2 regions of the Desulfosarcina ovata subsp. ovata genome follow, and region 2 is predicted to be linked to the other one. Evidence: predicted binding sites of a transcription regulator. Region 2 holds the regulator's gene; the other holds the start of a gene.
The links. The regulator sigma-54, encoded in region 2, starts transcription at its own class of promoters, with help from an activator protein. The targets are predictions, from matches to a motif close to TNTGGCACANTTTCTGCTNT.
Positions count from the first base shown of each region.

Region 1: a site for sigma-54 is predicted at 5,503-5,522, ahead of GN112_RS20100 (P-II family nitrogen regulator). Genes of this name have one in related genera too.

Region 1 covers NZ_AP021879.1:4,547,867-4,557,537, reverse strand. Annotated here, with positions in the region: gene GN112_RS20115 (ammonium transporter) at 1-550, opposite strand, end outside; gene glnD ([protein-PII] uridylyltransferase) at 621-3,263, opposite strand; gene GN112_RS20105 (ammonium transporter) at 3,619-5,025, opposite strand; gene GN112_RS20100 (P-II family nitrogen regulator) at 5,097-5,435, opposite strand; gene GN112_RS20095 (pyridoxal phosphate-dependent aminotransferase) at 6,102-7,283, shown strand; gene mce (methylmalonyl-CoA epimerase) at 7,348-7,752, shown strand; gene GN112_RS20085 ((Fe-S)-binding protein) at 7,799-9,079, shown strand; gene GN112_RS20080 (molybdopterin-containing oxidoreductase family protein) at 9,398-9,671, opposite strand, start outside.
Region 2 covers NZ_AP021879.1:122,676-132,346, reverse strand. Annotated here, with positions in the region: gene kdsA (3-deoxy-8-phosphooctulonate synthase) at 1-102, shown strand, start outside; gene GN112_RS00620 (KdsC family phosphatase) at 112-630, shown strand; gene lptC (LPS export ABC transporter periplasmic protein LptC) at 627-1,196, shown strand; gene lptA (lipopolysaccharide transport periplasmic protein LptA) at 1,177-1,743, shown strand; gene lptB (LPS export ABC transporter ATP-binding protein) at 1,776-2,498, shown strand; gene rpoN (RNA polymerase factor sigma-54) at 2,500-3,933, shown strand; gene hpf (ribosome hibernation-promoting factor, HPF/YfiA family) at 4,053-4,577, shown strand; gene GN112_RS00590 (PTS sugar transporter subunit IIA) at 4,664-5,122, shown strand; gene rapZ (RNase adapter RapZ) at 5,109-6,068, shown strand; gene GN112_RS00580 (PTS sugar transporter subunit IIA) at 6,120-6,533, shown strand; gene gap (type I glyceraldehyde-3-phosphate dehydrogenase) at 6,672-7,676, shown strand; gene tpiA (triose-phosphate isomerase) at 7,688-8,449, shown strand; gene secG (preprotein translocase subunit SecG) at 8,474-8,800, shown strand; tRNA gene GN112_RS00560 (tRNA-Leu) at 8,824-8,910, shown strand; gene GN112_RS00555 (hypothetical protein) at 9,624-9,671, shown strand, end outside.

The sequences.
Region 1 (9,671 bases), 4.4 Mb from region 2:
CGGCAAAATCGAGAGCGCCCATCTCTCCCATCCAGCCACCGCCCCACACCCAATGGGCGATGGGACAATAAATGAAAGTGACCCACAGGATGGTGAACACAATCCATGCGGAAAACTTCATGCGGTCGACGATGGAACCGAGCACCAAGGCTACGGTGATACCGGCAAAGGTCATCTGAAACAGGGCAAAGACAAAGGTCGGAATGGTGCCGGAAAGGCTGTTGACGCCAATGCCGGCCATGAAAAAGTGATCGAATCCCCCGATGATTCCCCCGTTGCTGGTTCCAAAGGCAAGGGTGTACCCCCACATCATCCAGATAATGCTGGCCAGGCAATAGGAGACGAAGGTCATGGCCAGGGTGTTGAGCAGATTTTTATACCGGGACATGCCGCCATAAAACAGAGCCAGCCCGGCGGGCGTCATCATCATGACCAGTGCGGTGGAGACGATCATCCAGGCGGTATCACCGGTATTGAGCACATCCTCGGCAAACGCCGGGGTCGCAATCAGTCCAAACGTCAACGTCAGCCAAACAGATTTTAATCTCATCTTGTCGTTTTCCTCTTGTTTTTTTCGGCGTTGAACCTTGTACCTCTGAATTTCCTCGATGCGGGTCTGCTCAGCCATGTTGCGGATCTTCACCCGGGAGAATCTCCTTGATGGCTGCCTTGACGGATTCAACCTGCTGCGGTGCGTCCACCTTCTGGCCGTCGAAATCCCTCACGTAAAACACATCGACCACTTGATCTACCTTGGTGGCGATTTTGGCCACCCAGATATCCAGGCCACTTTTGAACAGGGCGTCGGTGACCCGGAACAAGAGGCCCGGAAAATCAAAAGTAACAACTTCAATAATGGTAAAAAAGCTGGAGGTCTCGTTGTCAACAACAATTTCCGTGGGCCGCTCGGCCGTATAAGGCTGGATCGGCGCGGTATCGTTTTTCTTGCGGAGCAGTTCCTTGCTCAGTTCCAGCTGACCGGCCAGAGCATCCTCGAGATTGCAGCGGGCGCGTTCCCAACGCTCATCTTCAAAAATCGGGTCCGGCGGTGGGTTCACCTCGAAAACGTCGAGGGCGATATTGTTGCGCCAGGTGAAAACCTGCACGTCGAGAATGTCGATCCCGTTCAGGGTGAAGACGCCGGCAATCCGCGAAATGAGACCGGGCCGGTCCTTGGCGCATATGGTAACCGTACGGGTATCGGCGTCGGCCGACTTGTCGATGTGCCAGACAAAAGGTCGTTCACCCAATTCAGTGTGTAGCGCCAGGTGCCGGGGAATGTTCTCGACAGGGGTGTATAGCATATATCGGGGCGACATGAAATTGAGCAGTGCATCAAGCTGTTCGGCCGCTATCGTTTCCGTCATGGACTGCGCTACGGCCTGGCGTTTTTTCTCGACGATTCTCACGGCCCGCCCGGATGCCAGTTCGCCATTTTTGAGAATATTAAACACTTTTAGAAAGAGGTTGCGCAGCAGCGATGAGGTCCAATCGTTCCAAGCTTTGGGTCCCGTCGCCATGGAGTCCGCCACCGTGAGCAAATAGAGCATTTTCAATGTCTCGATCTTTTTGATCGTGCGGGCCAGGGAGATGGCGGTCTCTTCATCATTGATATCGCGCCGTGTGGCGTTCTGGGCCAAAAGCAGATGGTGCTCGACAAGAAAGGCGACCGTTTTGGCATCGGCAGGATTGAAGCCCTTTTGCAAAAGGATTTTTTCGGCCATGGCCGCGCCCCGTTCGGAATGCCCGGCAATCGGCTCACCCTTGCCGATATCGTGAAGCAGTGCCGCCCAGAGCAACAGCTTTTTCTTCTTCAACTCCTTGTATAAATCCGTTACCAACGGATCGGCCGGTGCCAAGGCATCGGCATCAAAATTACGAAGAATCCTGATCGTATACAAAAGGTGCCGGGCAACCGGGTAAAGATGGTACTGGTCAAACTGAATCCGGTTGACCACATCCTTGAATTCAGGAATAAAGCGGACCAGAAAGCCCGTGTTGAGCATCTGGTTGAGCACTTCAAAGGCACGTGAGGAACGGATCAAAATCCTTTCGAATTGCTTGACGACGTCGGGATCGGAACGGAAACGATCATCGACCAGGTAGCTGAAATCTGCCACCAGGCGTTTGGCCTCACTGTTCAGCGGCGCTTTCTGGGCCGCGCTCTCGACGAATATGTCGATCAGCAGGCGCGGGTTGTTGAGAATTTTTTCCGGGGAGGTGAAGTTGAGCATGCCCCGGTTGAATTTGAGACCCTTGATTTCGGTGGTTTTCAGGCCTTTGTTCTTTCTTTTCAGCCGCTTCTGCTGTTCCATCTCATAGAGGAACATTTCATGCTGCTGCTTCACGTATTCCATATGCCGGTGCAGCTCGCCCAACAGATATTCGACGGGCAGATGCCCGTTGACCGGCGGTATGCCCATCGCCTCGGCCAGCTTGCGTTGCTGCTCCAAATGAATCTGGTCCGATTTTCGATTCATCATCAGGTGAAAGCGGTTGCGCACGTCCCAGATGAAATTGAGCGCCTCATTCAGGCGGGCATAATCGTCATGGGAAAAATAGCCGTAATACTCAAGATCCCGGCGCTGCTTGATGCCGGACTTGATCTTGGCGATCCACAACATGGTGTGGTAGTCGCGAAGACCGCCCTGGCCTTCCTTGAAATTGGGCTCCAACAGGTAGGAAGAATCGCCAAATCGGCGGTGACGGTCACGGTTGGTGTCCACCAGCCAGGAAATGATCGAGTCGGGTTTCAGATTAATGAACTTGCTGCGAATCTGATCCATCAGTTTCATGAACAAGGGGGACATCCCGCAGATAAAACGGGCATCCAGGATCGATGTGAGCACCTCGAAATCCTTGCGCGCCATGGCCATGCATTCTTTGATCGACCGGGTCGCGTGCCCCACATCCAGGCCCATGTCCCAAAGCGGATAAATAATTTCGCGCACCAGATCTTCGGCAACCCGGGGGACCCGCTTTTCGAACAGAAACAGAAGGTCAACATCCGAATAGACACACTGCTCACCTCTGCCGTACCCCCCCAGGGCCACGACGGCATATGGGTTTTTGGCGATGTCCATTTTCGGGCCGACGACGCTTTTTTCATAGCTTTGGCGAAAGTAATCGTCGATCAGCCGGGCGTGGTCATCGAGAAAGGTGGGTGCTTTGCCGGCCAGCAGGTTGTCGATGAGCGTTGCCCGGCCCGCTTTCAGGGCCTGTGAAACATCGGCGTAGAGGTTTTGAGTGTGCGTGTCTGTCACGTCATTGTCCTTGTTAAATGCTTGGCACCATTAAAGTTAGCAACACACATGCCACTTGCCACAAATGAAATAAAATACAAAGAATACAAGATATTGCAATTTCCCTGAAGCGTTTCTTTATTTGGCGGTCAACTACAATAACGTAACTTGTAAATTTTATAAATTACAAATTTGGCATTTGTGTTTTGGAATGGCGATTTGAAACGTAATAAAAAGGTAAAAATGGGATATTTTTTGACAGAAATCGCCTAACAATACACCCCGAAGCAGCGCTGCCACTTCAGGGTGTATTGGGGAGGAGGAAGGCAACCGATTGGCCAGTCAGATCAACACAATCGATTTGCCGGCCAGCAATTTATGCCTGGGGAGCCGGTTTGCCCGCAGCGGCATAGCCCGCCATGGCGGAAGAGGACATTCCGGCGGTGGCGGAGGTGCCGCCAGTGGAGACACCGAAATCCGGGTAGCCGACACCCCCATGCTCGGAGTAATCCAAACCTTCGATCTCTTCTTCCGGAGAGACGCGCAGACCAATGGTTTTGTCGATAATTTTGAACATGATGAAGGCCATCGGAAAAGTCCACAGAAAACAGGCGGCGATGCCCAGCAGCTGGACCCCGATGATACCGGCGGAGGTTCCACCGATGTTGAAGATGCCGGCGGCCAGGGTGCCCCAGGCACCGTTGACACCGTGAACAGAGACGGCGCCGACCGGGTCGTCGATTTTGATTTTGTCAAAAAACATAACTGAGAAGACCACGATAACTCCGGCAATTGCACCGATAATAATGGAACTGCTGGGGGAAACATTGGCACAGCCGGCGGTAATGGCTACCAGTCCGGCCAGGGCGCCGTTAAGGCTCATGCCCACTTCGGGCTTACCGAATTTCATCCAGGAAACGACCATGGCCAGAATCGCACCGGCGGCGGCAGCCAGGTTGGTATTGACGAAGATCATGGCGATGCTGGTGTCGGCGGTGGTGGTGGAGCCGGGGTTGAACCCGAACCAACCCAGCCAGAGGACGAACACACCAACGGCGGCCAATGGAATGTTGTGACCCAGGATCGGTTTGATTTTACCGTCTTTGGTGTACTTGCCCAGACGGGGACCCAGAACGATGGCGCCGGCCAAACCGGCCCAGCCACCGACCGAGTGAACCACGGTGGAGCCGGCAAAGTCGATGAAGCCGAAGCCTTCCAGCCAGCCGCTGCCGTTGAACAGGCTGCCCCAGGCCCAGGAACCGAACACCGGGTAAATCAGGCCGGAGATAAAAATGCTGTAGATGATGTAACCGGTAAACTTGGTTCTTTCCGCCATGGCACCGGAGACGATGGTGGCGGCAGTGGCGGCGAAGACGACCTGAAACATCCAGAAGGCCAGCACCCAGGGATCACCGTCAGGGGTGAAATCGCTAAGGAAAAAACCTGTGGTGCCAAACCAGCCGGTAGCACTGGCACCGAACATGATGCCGAAACCAATGGCCCAGAAGGAGATGGAGCCGATGGAAAAGTCCATCAGGTTTTTCATCATGATGTTGACAGAGTTTTTCGCACGCGTAAAACCGCATTCGACCATGGCAAAGCCGGCCTGCATAAAGAAAACCAGGGCCGCGGCGACCAGCGTCCACACGTAGTTGGCATGGGTCTGGACCAGATCGATGGCTTCCTTGTTGCTCAGTACAGTGGGTTCGGGATCGGATGCCATGGCAACGGGAACACTGATCAGGGTTACCAGCAGCAGCAGGATAAAGGCTTTGAATTTCATTTTTTTCTCCTTGTCAATGGGATGGGTGTAAATTGTATGGTTATTCAAGGTCTTGTTTATGTCGGAACTGCTTAAATCGCCTCTTTTCCCGATTCGCCGGTCCGAATCCGCCAGGCACCTTCGATGGACATGACGAAGATCTTGCCGTCTCCCACACTGCCGGTATTGGCCACCTCGGTAATGGTGGAAATGACCTGGTCGACCATGTCAGCGTCGACGACCAGATCAATTTTGACCTTGGGTACGAAGTCGGTCTGGTATTCGGCACCGCGGTAAATTTCCTTATGACCCCGCTGGCGGCCGAAGCCTTTTACTTCGCTGACCGTCATGCCCGATACACCGATTCGATTGAGGGCGTCCTTCACATCATCCAGTTTGAACGGCTTGACAATCGCTTCAATTTTCTTCATTGCAAATCTCTCCTGTTGGTAAAAACGTTGAGCACTCCCGGGCTTTAACTCCTGTTGCCCTTTACTTTCAGCAACCGCTGTGCCAGAGTTGCTTCAGCATTGTTAACAATAAGAAATTATTATATAATAAAATTATCGGAGGTAAGTCTTCTCTGGAAATAATCACAACAATGTAATTTTATAACTGACAAAATTACTTTTTTTGTGTTTTTTATTTGATTTAATACAAATATGTCATTTTAAAGCCATAGCGCTTTGCCGGGTGTCCACAGACGGGCGGGTGCCCGTTAGAAATTGTGGGTGCGAAAAAGGGATCGCGGAATGTGGACGGGCCTTGGCAAGGTGCTTTTATGAAGCGGTCGCAAAAGGTTGCCGAGTCGTCGGGGGTACTTCCAATTCGGGTACGGCCAAGGGCCGTGGCGGCTGATATAGGTTGGATTGAAACGTTTATTCTAATGAACGATTACAAAATTGTATTTTTCCAATATACGCGGTATTTGCCCCGTGCCGATAATTTCGGGGTGACGTCGCATCCGGCCCCGCCGCTTTGTTTTCCACTTTAATTTATGACTTGAATTTTACCTTTGATATCCATAAGCTACTTTTTTTGACAAAGCTGACGGCACTCTTTTTACACAACGTATTCGTCCGACGGGAGAACCATAGATGACAATCGCTAAAAAAATAAACGAGATGATGACCAAATCGTCCTGGATTCGAAAAATGTTTGAAGAAGGGGCCCGGCTGAAAGCCGAGCATGGCGCCGATAAGGTGTTCGATTTCAGTCTGGGGAACCCAAACCTGCCGCCACCGGAAAAATTCAACGAAATCCTGCGGGATACGGTGGACAGCTGCGGGCTTGGCGACCATTGTTACATGCCCCAGGCCGGTTTTCCCCAGGTCTGTGTTTCCATTGCGGACTATCTGACCCGTGAACAGGGTCTTGCCATTACCTGCGATGAGATCATCATGACCTGCGGTGCGGCCGGTGCGCTGAATGTCATCTTCAAGGCGCTTTTGGATCCCGGTGATGAAGTGCTGAGCCCGGCGCCCTGTTTTGTGGAATATGGATTTTATGCGGACAACCACGGCGGCGTCCTTAAAATGGTCAATACCCGTCCTGATTTTACCCTCGACCTGGAGGCCATGGGTGATGCCATCACCGCCAAAACAAAAATTGTGCTGATCAATTCGCCCAACAATCCCACCGGCCAAATCTATGACAAGGCCAGCCTGGATGCGTTGGGCCAACTGCTCAGCCAGAAGAGCGAGGCATTCGGACACATTATTTATCTGATTTCCGACGAGCCCTATCGGAAAATCGTTTTCGATGGCGCTGACGTGCCGTCCATTTTTCAAAGTTACGATCAGAGCATCATCGCCACCTCGTATTCAAAAGACATATCCATTCCCGGCGAGCGAATCGGCTTTGCCGCGCTGAATCCGGCAACCACCCATAAAAAAGAGGTCATGGCGGGAATGGCGCTGGCCAACCGTATTCTCGGTTTTGTAAATGCCCCCGCCCTGATGCAGCGTGTGGTGGCCGGCATGCAGGGAATGAGTGTGGACATCGCCGAATATCAGCGCAAACGGGACCTTTTCTGTGACGGCCTGGCCGACGCCGGCTACGATTTCATCACACCGACCGGAGCCTTTTATCTGTTTCCGCGAACGCCCATCGCCGATGATGTGGCCTTTGTCACCGCCCTGCAGAAAGAACTGATCCTGGTCGTTCCCGGTAGCGGTTTTGCCGGCCCCGGCCATTTTCGCATCGCTTTCTGCGTTGACGATCAGACCATTGTCAATTCCCTGCCGGGTTTCAAGAAAGTGATGCAGCAATATAAATAGTTCCCATCCAGAAACAGATGACCTATTTTCATTCCACTGCTTCAAGCAAAAGGAGGATGCACACATGAAAATCTTAAAAATCGATCATCTGGGTATCGCGGTGAACAGCATCGAAGACGGCAAATCCTTCTGGTCTGGAATTCTGGGGCTCGATTTTGAAGGGACGGAAACCGTTGCCGAGCAGAAGGTCACCACGGCATTTTTTCCGGTAGGGCAAAGCGAAGTGGAACTGCTGGAGTCGACCGCACCGGACGGACCGGTGGCCAAATACATCGAAAAACGCGGCCAGGGAATCCAACATGTGGCCTTTCGGGTTGCCGACATCGAGGCCGCACTGGCGGAACTGAAGGAAAAGGGCGTGGCCTTGATCGACCAGCAACCCAGAATCGGTGCCGGTGGCGCAAAAATTGCTTTTTTACACCCCAAAGCCACCAATGGCGTCCTGGTGGAGCTTTGCCAGCGGGACTGATCTGATTGGTGCGTTTGCCCATAGCGATGGCTTAATGACGGCCTCCATGGAAGTACTTGCCCGCCTCATGCGGGAGCTGGAAGATCAACTGGATGCCTGCATGCGTTGCGGCATGTGCCATTCGGTCTGCCCGCTTTTTGAACAGACCGGTCGGGAGACTGATGTGGCCCGGGGCAAACTGGCGCTGCTAAGCGGCCTGATGGAAAGGATGTTCGACGACCCTCAAGGGGTCTCTCGGCGGATCGACAAATGCCTGCTTTGCGGGTCGTGCACGGCCAGTTGCCCCAGCGGAGTCCACGCCCAGGAAATTTTTCTCAAAGCCCGCGCCGTTCTGGGCGGGTATATGGGCCTCTCACCGGCCAACCGGGTGATTCTGCGGGGGATGCTGTCCCACCCGGCCCTTTTCGACCGATTGGCCGAGTGGGCGGCCCGTTTTCAGGCCCTTTTCACCCGTCCGGCCAATGACGTCCTGAACACCTCCTGTGTCCGGGCCATGTCACCATGGTTTCAGGATCGCCATTTCCAACTTCTCGCAGCAGAGCCCTTCCATCGCCAGGTTCCCTTCCTGGATCGACCGGCGGGCAAATCAGGGCTGAAAGTGGCCCTTTTTACCGGTTGCCTGATCGATAAAATCTTTCCCCATGTGGCCCGCAGTGTGGTCCGCGTTCTGGAGCATCTGGGAGTGGGGATCTATCTGCCGGAAAACCAAGGGTGCTGTGGTATTCCGGCGCTCTCCAGCGGGGACATGCAAACATTTGAAAAACTGCTGGCCCACAATCTGCAGCGCTTTTCAACGGGCGCGTTCGATGTGCTGGTGACCGCCTGCGCCACCTGCACCAGCACCATTCACAAAGTGTGGCCGCAAATGGCCGGCCGGCGCTATCGGCAAGAGGCCTCACAGCTGGCCGACCGGACCATGGACATCAGCCAGTTCCTGGTGCGCGAATCCGGATTGCCTGCCCTGCCAGAATCATCGGCAGCACCGCGCATGGTTACCTACCACGACCCGTGCCACCTGAAAAAAGGCCTGAATGTGTTCAAGGAGCCCCGCGCCGTAATCAACGCGGCCCCCGGTTACCGGCTGAAAGAAATGGCCGAGCCGGACCGGTGCTGCGGCATGGGCGGCTGCTTCAATCTGAAGTACTATGGTCTTTCCAGGGAAATCGGTCGAAAGAAAGCGGCTCAGATCATGGATACCTGCGCGGACGTGCTGGTTACGGGATGTCCGGCCTGCATGATCCAAATGGCCGACATGCTCTCCCAGGCCGGTTCAGGGATCGCCATCCGTCATCCTATTGAGCTTTGCGCGGAAGCGCTGGACGACTGAACCCGGAAGGCAACGGCCGGTATCCTCACCGCAAAATTGAGCGAAAAAAGAGAACGCGTCAAAACGGGAAACGGCACGCGTTGCTTGGAGGGCAACTTGCGCACCGTTCCCAATGTGGGTCTGTTTGGAAGTGGGTGCCGCCGTCTGCCGGCGGCCAGGTGATATAGCATTCAAAACAATGTTTTTGGGCTACGTTATCGGTCGAAAGCGGTATGGGTTATACAGCTTCCTCCCTCTGGCCTTGCCAAAAACATTGTCTTAAACACTATATTATATCGGCTGGCGCCGTCTTTCGACAAGCGCCGGCCCTGTTTTCGATTAAGACAGTTTAACCAACCGGCAGGCCACACCGCGCATGGTGATGTAACCGGAGACCGGGTCAAGCAGTTCGGCATCCAAAAGGACATTACAGTTGGCATCGGCCCAGCCATGGGGGACGTTAACGACGCCGGGCAGAATGTCCGGGGTAACCAAAGCGCGCATCTTGATGCTGCCGCGCGGGGTTTCGATACCGATTAATTCACCATCGAAGATATTGTACTTGTCGGCGGTAGCCGTGTTGATTTCCGCCTCGGGTTCAGGGCGGACCACG
Region 2 (9,671 bases):
CCCGACAAGGCCCTTTGTGACGGCCCCAATTCCCTTGATCTGGACCAACTGCCCGACCTGTTGACCCAGCTGATGGCCATCAAAACCGCAGTGACTGCCTGAAAGCAACCCATGATTGACACCCGCCTTGCCCAGATTGACCTGCTCCTGATGGATGTCGATGGCGTACTGACCACCGGACAGGTGATTTACGACGACGCCGGCCAGGAAACCAAAGTTTTTCATGTTCGTGACGGACTGGGCATCCGCATGCTCATGGAAGCCGGATTGACGGTGGGCATTGTCACCGGACGCCGTTCCATGGCACTGGTCCATCGCTGCCGGAACCTTGGCATTCAGCTGCTCAAGGACGGTATCCACGATAAAGCCGCCGCCTTGGCGGAAATTCTCGCCGAAACCGGGGTCCCTGCAGAAAAAACGGCGTTTGTGGGGGACGACCTGCCGGATCTGCCGATCCTGCGGCGTGTCGGGGTGCCCATTGCCGTGGCCGATGCCCACGATCTGATCAAACAGACGGCGATCTGGACCACGCAGTCTGCCGGCGGCTGCGGGGCCATCCGCGAAATCAGTGAACGGATCCTCATGGCCAAGGGCGTATGGCAGCCGTTGATCGAGAGGCTGTTCCCATGACATCGCGCCGGCTGATCCAACGCTTGCTGCTGGCGGTGGTGGTGGTGTCGCTGATCGCCATTGTCACCGTTTTCATCGGTTATCGCCGGGCGACCCACGATCCCGAAATGCTCATGGATCTGATTCAAAAAAAAGCCGACATGCATCTGGATAAGGTGCGCCAGACCGCCAGCAAAAATGGCATTCGCGAGTGGCATATGGAAGCCCAATCGGCAACCCTGCTGGAAAAAGAGAAAATTATGCAGTTGGTCAAGCCCGATGTGGAGTTCTTTATGGAAGATGGAGATAATGTCTTCCTGACCGCCGATCATGGAGCCATTCACACGAACTCCAACCGCATCACCGTTTCGGGACGGGTTTCGGCCAACAACCGGCTGTACCGGTTTAAAACGGAAACCCTGGACTACGATCCGGAGCACCGTGAACTTCGCGCCGACACCCCGGTGGTCCTGTCCGGGGAGTCATTCACTCTGCGGGCAGACCGCATGGCCATGAACCTCGATACCCGAATCACGCATTTTGAAGGCGGTGTGGAAGGAATCATCAGTGAAGATCTTCAATTGTAAATCCGTCAGCCCCTTTTTGCCGGTCCTTTTTTTCTGTGGCTGGGCACTGTTTTCACTCTCCGGGCAGGCAGTTGCCGATACCGGAAGTCAACCCGTAGCATCAACCGCAACTGCCCCTCAACAAATCCACATCACCTCCCAACGGCTGACATCCGATACCGCCAACAATCAGGCGGAATTTATTGGCAATGTCCGTGCCACCCAGGGAGAGACCCAGATCACGGCCGACAGCCTTAAGATTTTCTTCTCCGAAAAATCCGGTGCCACCGATGCCTCGCCGGCCCAATCCATGGAGAAACTGGTGGCCACCGGAAACGTGGAAATTAAATTCGACAATAGGCTTGCTGTTGCCAGGCAGGCAGTATATATAACAGCTAAACGTGTCCTGATCCTTACCGGTCCCGGCGCTACGGTAACCAGTGGAGACAACATCATCACCGGTGAAACCATCACCTTTTACCGGGAAGATGGACGCTTTACCGTCGAAGGTGGAAGAAATGGTCAGGTGAAGGCGACCATCCTCCCTGAAGAGGCGGGGTTGGAGTAGCCATTGAATATGCGCAATGTGGATATCCGGTGATGGCCTCGTTATCGGTTCGTGATCTGGTAAAAGTGTATCGCGGTCGCAAAGTGGTCGACCACGTCAGCCTGGGGGTGGAAAGTGGCCAGGTGATCGGTCTGTTAGGCCCCAACGGTGCCGGCAAGACCACGACATTTTACATGACCGTAGGGCTGGTACGGCCGGATGCAGGCAGGGTGTTTCTCGATGAAATGGATATCACGGACGCCCCCATGTACATCCGGGCCCGGCAAGGGGTGGGTTATCTTCCCCAGGAAGCATCCATTTTCAGGAAATTGACGGTACGGCAGAACATTATGGCCATCTTGGAGACCCTGCCCCTCTCCCGGCAACAACGCAACCAGCGGACCGACAGTCTGCTCGAAGAACTTGGAATCAGCCATGTGGCCCATTCCAGGGCTGCAGTCCTGTCCGGTGGAGAGCGGCGTCGGCTGGAGATCTCCCGGGCATTGGCCACCGATCCGGCCTTCATGCTCCTGGACGAGCCCTTTGCCGGCATCGACCCATTGGCGGTGATTGACATCAAGAATATCATCGCCCATTTGAAAAACCGAAACATTGGTATTTTGATTTCCGATCACAATGTCCGCGAAACCTTGGGCGCATGTGACTCGGCATACATTCTCAGTGACGGCAAAGTGATTGAAAACGGAACACCGGAACAGATCGCTTCAAGCACCATCGCCAGACGAATTTATTTAGGAGACGAATTCAAACTTTAAGATGGCAATTGAACTCAGACAACAACTTAAACTGACCCAGCAGCTCATCATGACGCCTCAGCTCCAGATGGCGATCAAACTGTTGCAGCTGTCCAGACTTGAGCTGGTGGACACCATTCGGCAGGAACTGGAAGAAAATCCCACACTGGAGGAAGTCCAGGAAACCGCCGATCGAACCAAGGAGGGAGAACCCGAAGAGGCGCCGGCAGCTGCTGTTGAAGATGCACGCGAAGTCACCATTGAAGAAAAAATCAATGATGAGATCGACTGGAGTAACTACATCGACGAGTACAATGCGCCCGGGAAAGTCAATTTCGAATCGGAAAACCGGGAAACGCCCCAATACGAAGCCTTTGTCTCATCCAAGGAGTCGCTCAGCGACCATTTGCTGTGGCAGCTGTTGATGCTCTCCCCCACGGATATCGAGAAACAGGTGGGCAGCCTTATCATCGGCAATCTCAATCGTGACGGATACTTGCAGCTCTCCGTCGAAGAACTCTCGCAACAATCCGGTATATCCATTGAAATGGTCGAGGATGTCCTTGAAACCATGCAGTCTTTCGATCCGGTGGGTATTTGTGCCCGGGACTTGCGGGAATGCCTGCTGCTGCAGGCCCGCCTGTTGAACCTCGAGGATTCGCTGGTGACAGACATTATCTCCGATCATCTTAAAAATCTAGAAAATAAAAATTTCAAGGCTATCTGCAAGGCCTTGAAAGTTAAAATGAAAGACGTGGTTGCCGCCGTCAATGTGATTCGGGCGCTGGAACCCAAGCCGGGGCGGCAGTTCAATGAGGAGACTCCCCACTATATCATCCCGGACATCTACGTTTATAAAAGTGAGGGTGATTTCGTCATCGTACTCAACGATGACGGCATGCCCAAATTGCGCGTCAATCCCTTCTACAAGCGCGCCATCACGCACAAAAACGAAGTCAGCACCAATGCCAAAGACTACATTCGCGATAAAATGCGTTCCGCCGCCTGGCTGATTCGCAGTATTCACCAGCGCCAGAAAACCATCTACAAGGTGATGGAAAGTATTCTTAAATTCCAGCGCGACTTCTTCGAAAAAGGTGTCATTCACCTCAAGCCCATGGTCCTGAGGGACGTGGCCGAAGATATCGGTATGCATGAATCCACCATCAGCCGGGTCACCACCAACAAGTATGCCCATACGCCCCAGGGTATCTACGAACTCAAGTATTTTTTCAACAGTTCCATCCGGCGGGTGCATGGCGAGGATATCGCGTCTGCCAGTGTACAGGCCAAAATAAAAAAACTGATTGAAGGTGAAAACCCCAAAAAACCATACAGTGACAGCAAGATGGCCGAAATGCTCAAGGCCGACAACATTGACATTGCACGCCGAACCGTTGCCAAATACCGTGAAATGATGGGCATTTTATCCTCCAGCAAAAGAAAGCAGTTTTAATGGTTTCCCAACCACCGGTCATCGAAATCGCCCTATCTGCAACACGATCCGTCAGGCCATGCCATCAATGCTGAACCCCCTCGCTCGTCGACCTGGATTTGCAAAAAGGAGCCTGCCTAATGAACACATCCGTTCGATTTAAAAATCTCGAGTCTTCCGAGGCCTTGAGAACCTATGTGAGCGAAAAACTGAACCGCCTGGAAAAATATTTCAACGGACCGGCAGAGGCCAATGTCGTTTTGTCCATTGAAAAATTCCGCCACAGTGCCGAGATTAATCTTACCGGTGACCGGCTCTCCATCAACGGTAAGGAAGAGACTGAGGAGATGTATGCCGCCATTGATATGGTGCTTGACAAGATGGAGGTTCAGATAAAAAGGAGCAAGCAGAAAAGCCGGACTCATCGCAGCAAGGGAAAAAACTTCGCCACCGATGCTGCCAAAGGGACAGACGATTCCGCCGGTCAGCCACGGGTACGGATCCACCATATTGAGTACAAACCCATGGATGTGGATGAGGCGGTCATGCAAATGGATCTGACGACGGACAGTTTCCTGGTATTCACAGATGCCCGTACGAACATGGTGAATGTGCTGTATCGGCAAAAAGATGGCCATTTCGGGCTGATCCAACCCCGACCGTAGCCTCGAAACAAAAGCCGGTCAAAACCATACCCGGCAGGCAGCAAACGATCCACATGGCGACAGATGCCCGATCGGATGATACTGTAATGAAAATATTGGATGTTCTCGACAAAGAAGCGATTCTTGTAGATTTAAAAGCCAAAGACAAGATCGGTATTCTAAATGAGCTGGTAGCGCCGACGGCCCGGATTACCGGCATTGACCCCAATGACATGGTCCGCGTGCTGATGGAACGTGAACGCCTGGGCAGCACCGGCATTGGCGACGGAATCGGCATTCCCCATGGCAAACTGAAAAACCTGGAACGTTTGGTACTCGGATTTGGGCTGAGCCGCAAGGGAGTTGATTTCGAATCCATTGACGGCCGCCCGACCCACCTCTTCTTTTTGCTGATTACCCCCGAGCATGCGACGGATCTTCACCTGAAATTGCTGGCGCGTATATCCCGGATGCTGAAGAAAGACTCCCTCAAGGAGATGCTGATGAAAGCGGGCAGCGCCGAGGAGGTCATTGCCGTCATCGGCGGGGAGGATGACGATTTCTAATGGTCCGGGATCATTACGGCAACGCCCCGAACAGCCTGATAGGCTTAACGCATCAGGGGAAAAAGACACCGTGAAAAAGAATCCCATTACCATCGTCACCGGACAGGCGGGTTCTGGGAAAAGTACGGCCTTGGCTGCATTTGAGGATTCGGGCTGCTACTGTGTGGACAACATGCCCGTGGCACTGCTATCACAGTTTTTATCCTTGCCAGCCGGCAATGCCGGTGCATTTAGCGGTTTGGTGTTTGGCATGGACGTTCGGGACAGCGGGTTTCTCCTGAATTATGAAACCGTTGTTAATCACCTGCGGCAAAAACAATTTCGCTTTCGGCTGATCTTTCTCGAAGCCGATGAAGCAACCCTGGTTCGCCGATATAGCCAGACGCGCCGTAAGCATCCTCTGTCCATCGACAAAAATCTTCACGATGCAATCCGTGAAGAGCAAATTCTTCTGACCCCACTGCGCGATAAGGCCGATCGGATCATTGACACCTCCACACTCAATGTTCACGAACTCAAAACCATCGTTCGGAAAATGGCCACGGACATCACAAAAAATGGCGCAATGCAAACGGAAATCCTTTCATTTGGTTATAAATACGGTCTCCCCGCGCAGGCAGACCTGGTCATGGATGTCCGTTTTCTGAAAAACCCCTACTTCGTTGAAACGTTGCGGCCACTGAACGGGAAAACTGAAAAAATTCGCACGTTCGTCTTGAATAATGAGCAAACCTGTTTATTTTTACGGAGATACACCGACCTGCTGGACATTTTGATTCCCCAATATGAAGCCGAGGGGAAAGCCTATCTCACCATTGCCATCGGCTGTACAGGAGGTCGTCATCGTTCTGTGGTGATTGCAAAACAAATTTATGATCATATTGTGGCGTCGGGTCGTAAAGCGGAACTGGCCCATCGCGATATTGATAAATCAATTTCACCATAAAAGTATTTTTCGGTTCCGTTATTTCCCCAATACCATGAAAGACGGATTGATATGATTGGCGTTTTAGTAGTGACTCATTGCCGACTCGGAGATGCATTGCTGGAAGCAGCGGACTTCATTCTCGGTGAACGGCCGGAGGCGATGGCCGCCGTCTCCATTGACCTTAACGAAAACGCGGATAAACTGCGCAACAAAATTGCCGATAGTATAAAAAAACTGAAAAGTGATGAAGGCATTCTGATTTTGACGGATATGTTTGGCGGAACGCCGTCCAATCTCAGTTACGCATTTCTGGAGGAAGGACGGGTCGAGGTCATTTCCGGGGTCAACCTGCCAATTCTGATACGCGCGGCCAGTGCCCGAAAAAACCAGTCCCTCTCAGAACTGGCAGTCAACCTTGAGTCTTTCGGGAAAAAAAGTATCTCATTGGCCAGCAGCATATTAAAGGGAAATAAACGGGAATGAAACGCCTGCCGGGGCTCTTTCCCATCCTGTAAATCGGGAACGACGAAAAAGTCGATTCAGTTCGGGGGCCGCCCCTTTTATTATTTAATTCAGATCATCGATCATCGGCTTGTGGCATTAACCACAAAGGAGGACGGGATGGCAATAAAAATAGGGATCAACGGATTTGGCAGAATTGGCCGTGTGGTATTTCGTGCGGCCCTGAATCATCCGGATGTGGAGGTCGTTGCGATCAACGATCTGACCGATGCGGCAACCATGGCGCACCTGCTGAAGTATGATTCTGTGCATGACAAGTTGGACATGGAGATCAGGGCCAAGGAGGGAGCCATCGAAGTCGATGGCCAAACCATCGCTTATACGGCGATCAAGGATCCTGAAAAGCTGGCCTGGAAAGACCATGGCGTTGACATTGCCTGCGAGTGCACCGGCCTTTTCCGTGACCGTGACAACGCCGCCAAACACCTTACCGCCGGTGCTCGTAAGGTCATCATCTCCGCCCCGGCACAAAACCCGGATGCGACCATCGTCATGGGCGTCAACGCCAATAAGTATGACCCCAAACAGCACCATATCATCTCCAATGCCTCCTGTACGACAAACTGCCTGGCGCCGGTGGCAAAAGTGATGCTGGAAAATTTTGGCATTCAAAACGGACTGATGACCACCATCCATTCGTATACCGGAGATCAGCGTCTGCTTGATTTCCCCCACAAAGACCTGCGACGCGCCAGGGCGGCCGCGCTGTCAATGATTCCGACGACCACGGGTGCCGCAAAAGCGGTCGCCCTGGTGCTGCCCGAGTTGGAGGGCAAACTGAACGGGCTGGCTATTCGCGTACCCACCCCCAACGTCTCCATCGTCGATGTGGTGGTTAACCTGGAGAAATCCGGTGTCAACAAAACCGACGTCAACGAAGCACTGAAAGAAGCCTCCGAAGGGGCTCTTAAGGGAATCCTGGGCTATTGCGACCTGCCTTTGGTCTCCTCGGACTTTAACGGTTGTCCCCTCTCCTCGATCGTTGATGCCCAAACCACCTATGTGGTCGGCAACATGGTCAAGGTACTCTCCTGGTACGACAATGAAACCGGTTATTCCAACCGCATGGTTGATCTGGCGGCAATGATCGGCAAACACCTGTAGGAGGGAAGCTGATGAACAATCGAACGCCACTGATTGCCGGAAACTGGAAAATGCATAAAACCGGTGCCCAGGCGGTGGAAGCGGCCAGTCGAATAAAGACACTGGTCACTTCGGCAACGGGTGTTGAGGTGATGATCGCACCGACGTTTACCGCGCTCTACCAGGTGGGCCAGGTTTTGAAAGGCAGCCCGATCGCGTTGGCCGGGCAGAATCTGCACTGGGAATCCCAGGGCGCCTTTACCGGTGAAATATCCGCCCAGATGCTGGCTGACGCCGGCTGCAGCCAGGTCATTGTCGGCCACTCCGAACGGCGTCAGTTTTTTGGCGAAACGGATGAAACCGTCAATATGAAGATCAAAGCGGCGTTATCCGCCAATCTGACGCCAGTGCTGTGTATTGGCGAATCGGAAACCGAACGTGAAGCCGGGAATACATTTTCTGTGCTTGACAAACAGGTACGAGATGGTCTAAATGGTTTTGCTTTTGATGGGCAGGCGGACATCGTCGTCGCCTACGAGCCGGTCTGGGCGATCGGAACCGGAAAGACGGCCACTCGCGAACAGGCCCAGGAAGCGCACCGCTTCATCAGAAATCTTCTCGACTCGCTTTTTGGAAAACCTTTTGCCAGCGCCGTCCGGATTCTTTACGGCGGGAGTGTGAAGCCTGACAACGTAAAGGCATTGATGGAAATGCCTGATGTTGACGGCGCACTGGTTGGCGGAGCCAGCCTGGATCCCGAAACATTCAGCAAGCTGGTCTTTTTTAATGATTAACAGAACGGTTAAAGACGATAACTGATGTCCATATTTCTGATCATTATCCATGTGGTTGTTTGCATCGCCCTGATCATGATTGTTCTGCTGCAAACCGGTAAAGGGGCCGATATGGGCGCCGCTTTCGGTGGGGGCAGCAGCCAGACGCTGTTTGGCAGCACCGGGGCATCGACCTTTTTAAGCAAGGCAACCACGGTTGCCGCCATCGTGTTCATGCTCACCTCCCTGACCCTAGCGTACATGTCCGGCGGGAAGGTATCGAAATCGGTTGTATCAGATACACCGGTACCGATCACGCAGCCGGCGACAACCGATAATGCGGCAACCGACAACAATGCAAATGCGGAGTAGCCGCTCACGCGATCAATAAATTTGCCGAGGTGGTGGAATCTGGTAGACACGCTATCTTGAGGGGGTAGTGGCCAACGGTCGTGCGGGTTCAAGTCCCGCCCTCGGCACCATCAATAAAAAAAAGGGTTTACAGAGAATTAAATCTGCAAACCCCTTTTTTTTGCGGTTTTGTGGAGATTAGTGGGTGAAAACGCCGGATTTATGTGGTGTGCCGGTGGCTCTTGGAAAAATTTCTGTATCAAGATTCGGCTTTGGGCAACATTTTCATATAGGTAACGTATGGTGTTGACCATGGCGTCTTTCAAATCATCTGCATCGACTCGGTTGCACCTGTCGAACATTTGCCTGGTACTATGAAAAAAAACGTGTGGATCCGATACGATAGATTTCTGATGACGCTCTTTTATAAGAATGGACCGGACCGGGCATGGGGATTGTTCGGACCTCTGAGTCCTTGGTGATATTTGAGGTCAACGTGATCAATTCAATCGATTCTTCATCTCCACATGTCGGGTCCATTCGAGTTGCAGGATCTCCCCTCGCCTCATGCCGCGATAGAAGCCCAATACGAGGTGGTGCATTCTTCGCCAGACAACTCCAGCCGAATATTATTAATACCTGAATTAGTGGCCTAAATTTTGCTGCAAGGCTTGGGGATGGTGATCGTCTCGCATACCAGGCTTTTTGGAAAAAATTATCACCTTTCTCAAAGATATTAACAGGATATGTTTTTTTCCCAGATTATGGGCATAACAGACCACCAAGCAAATGCTTATAAATGGTTCGCTCTTTGATAACGTTGCTACTTCTTAGATTACATTTTATGAGACCTGTTCGCCCCACTATACTATTAATATTGGTAATTTCAGGA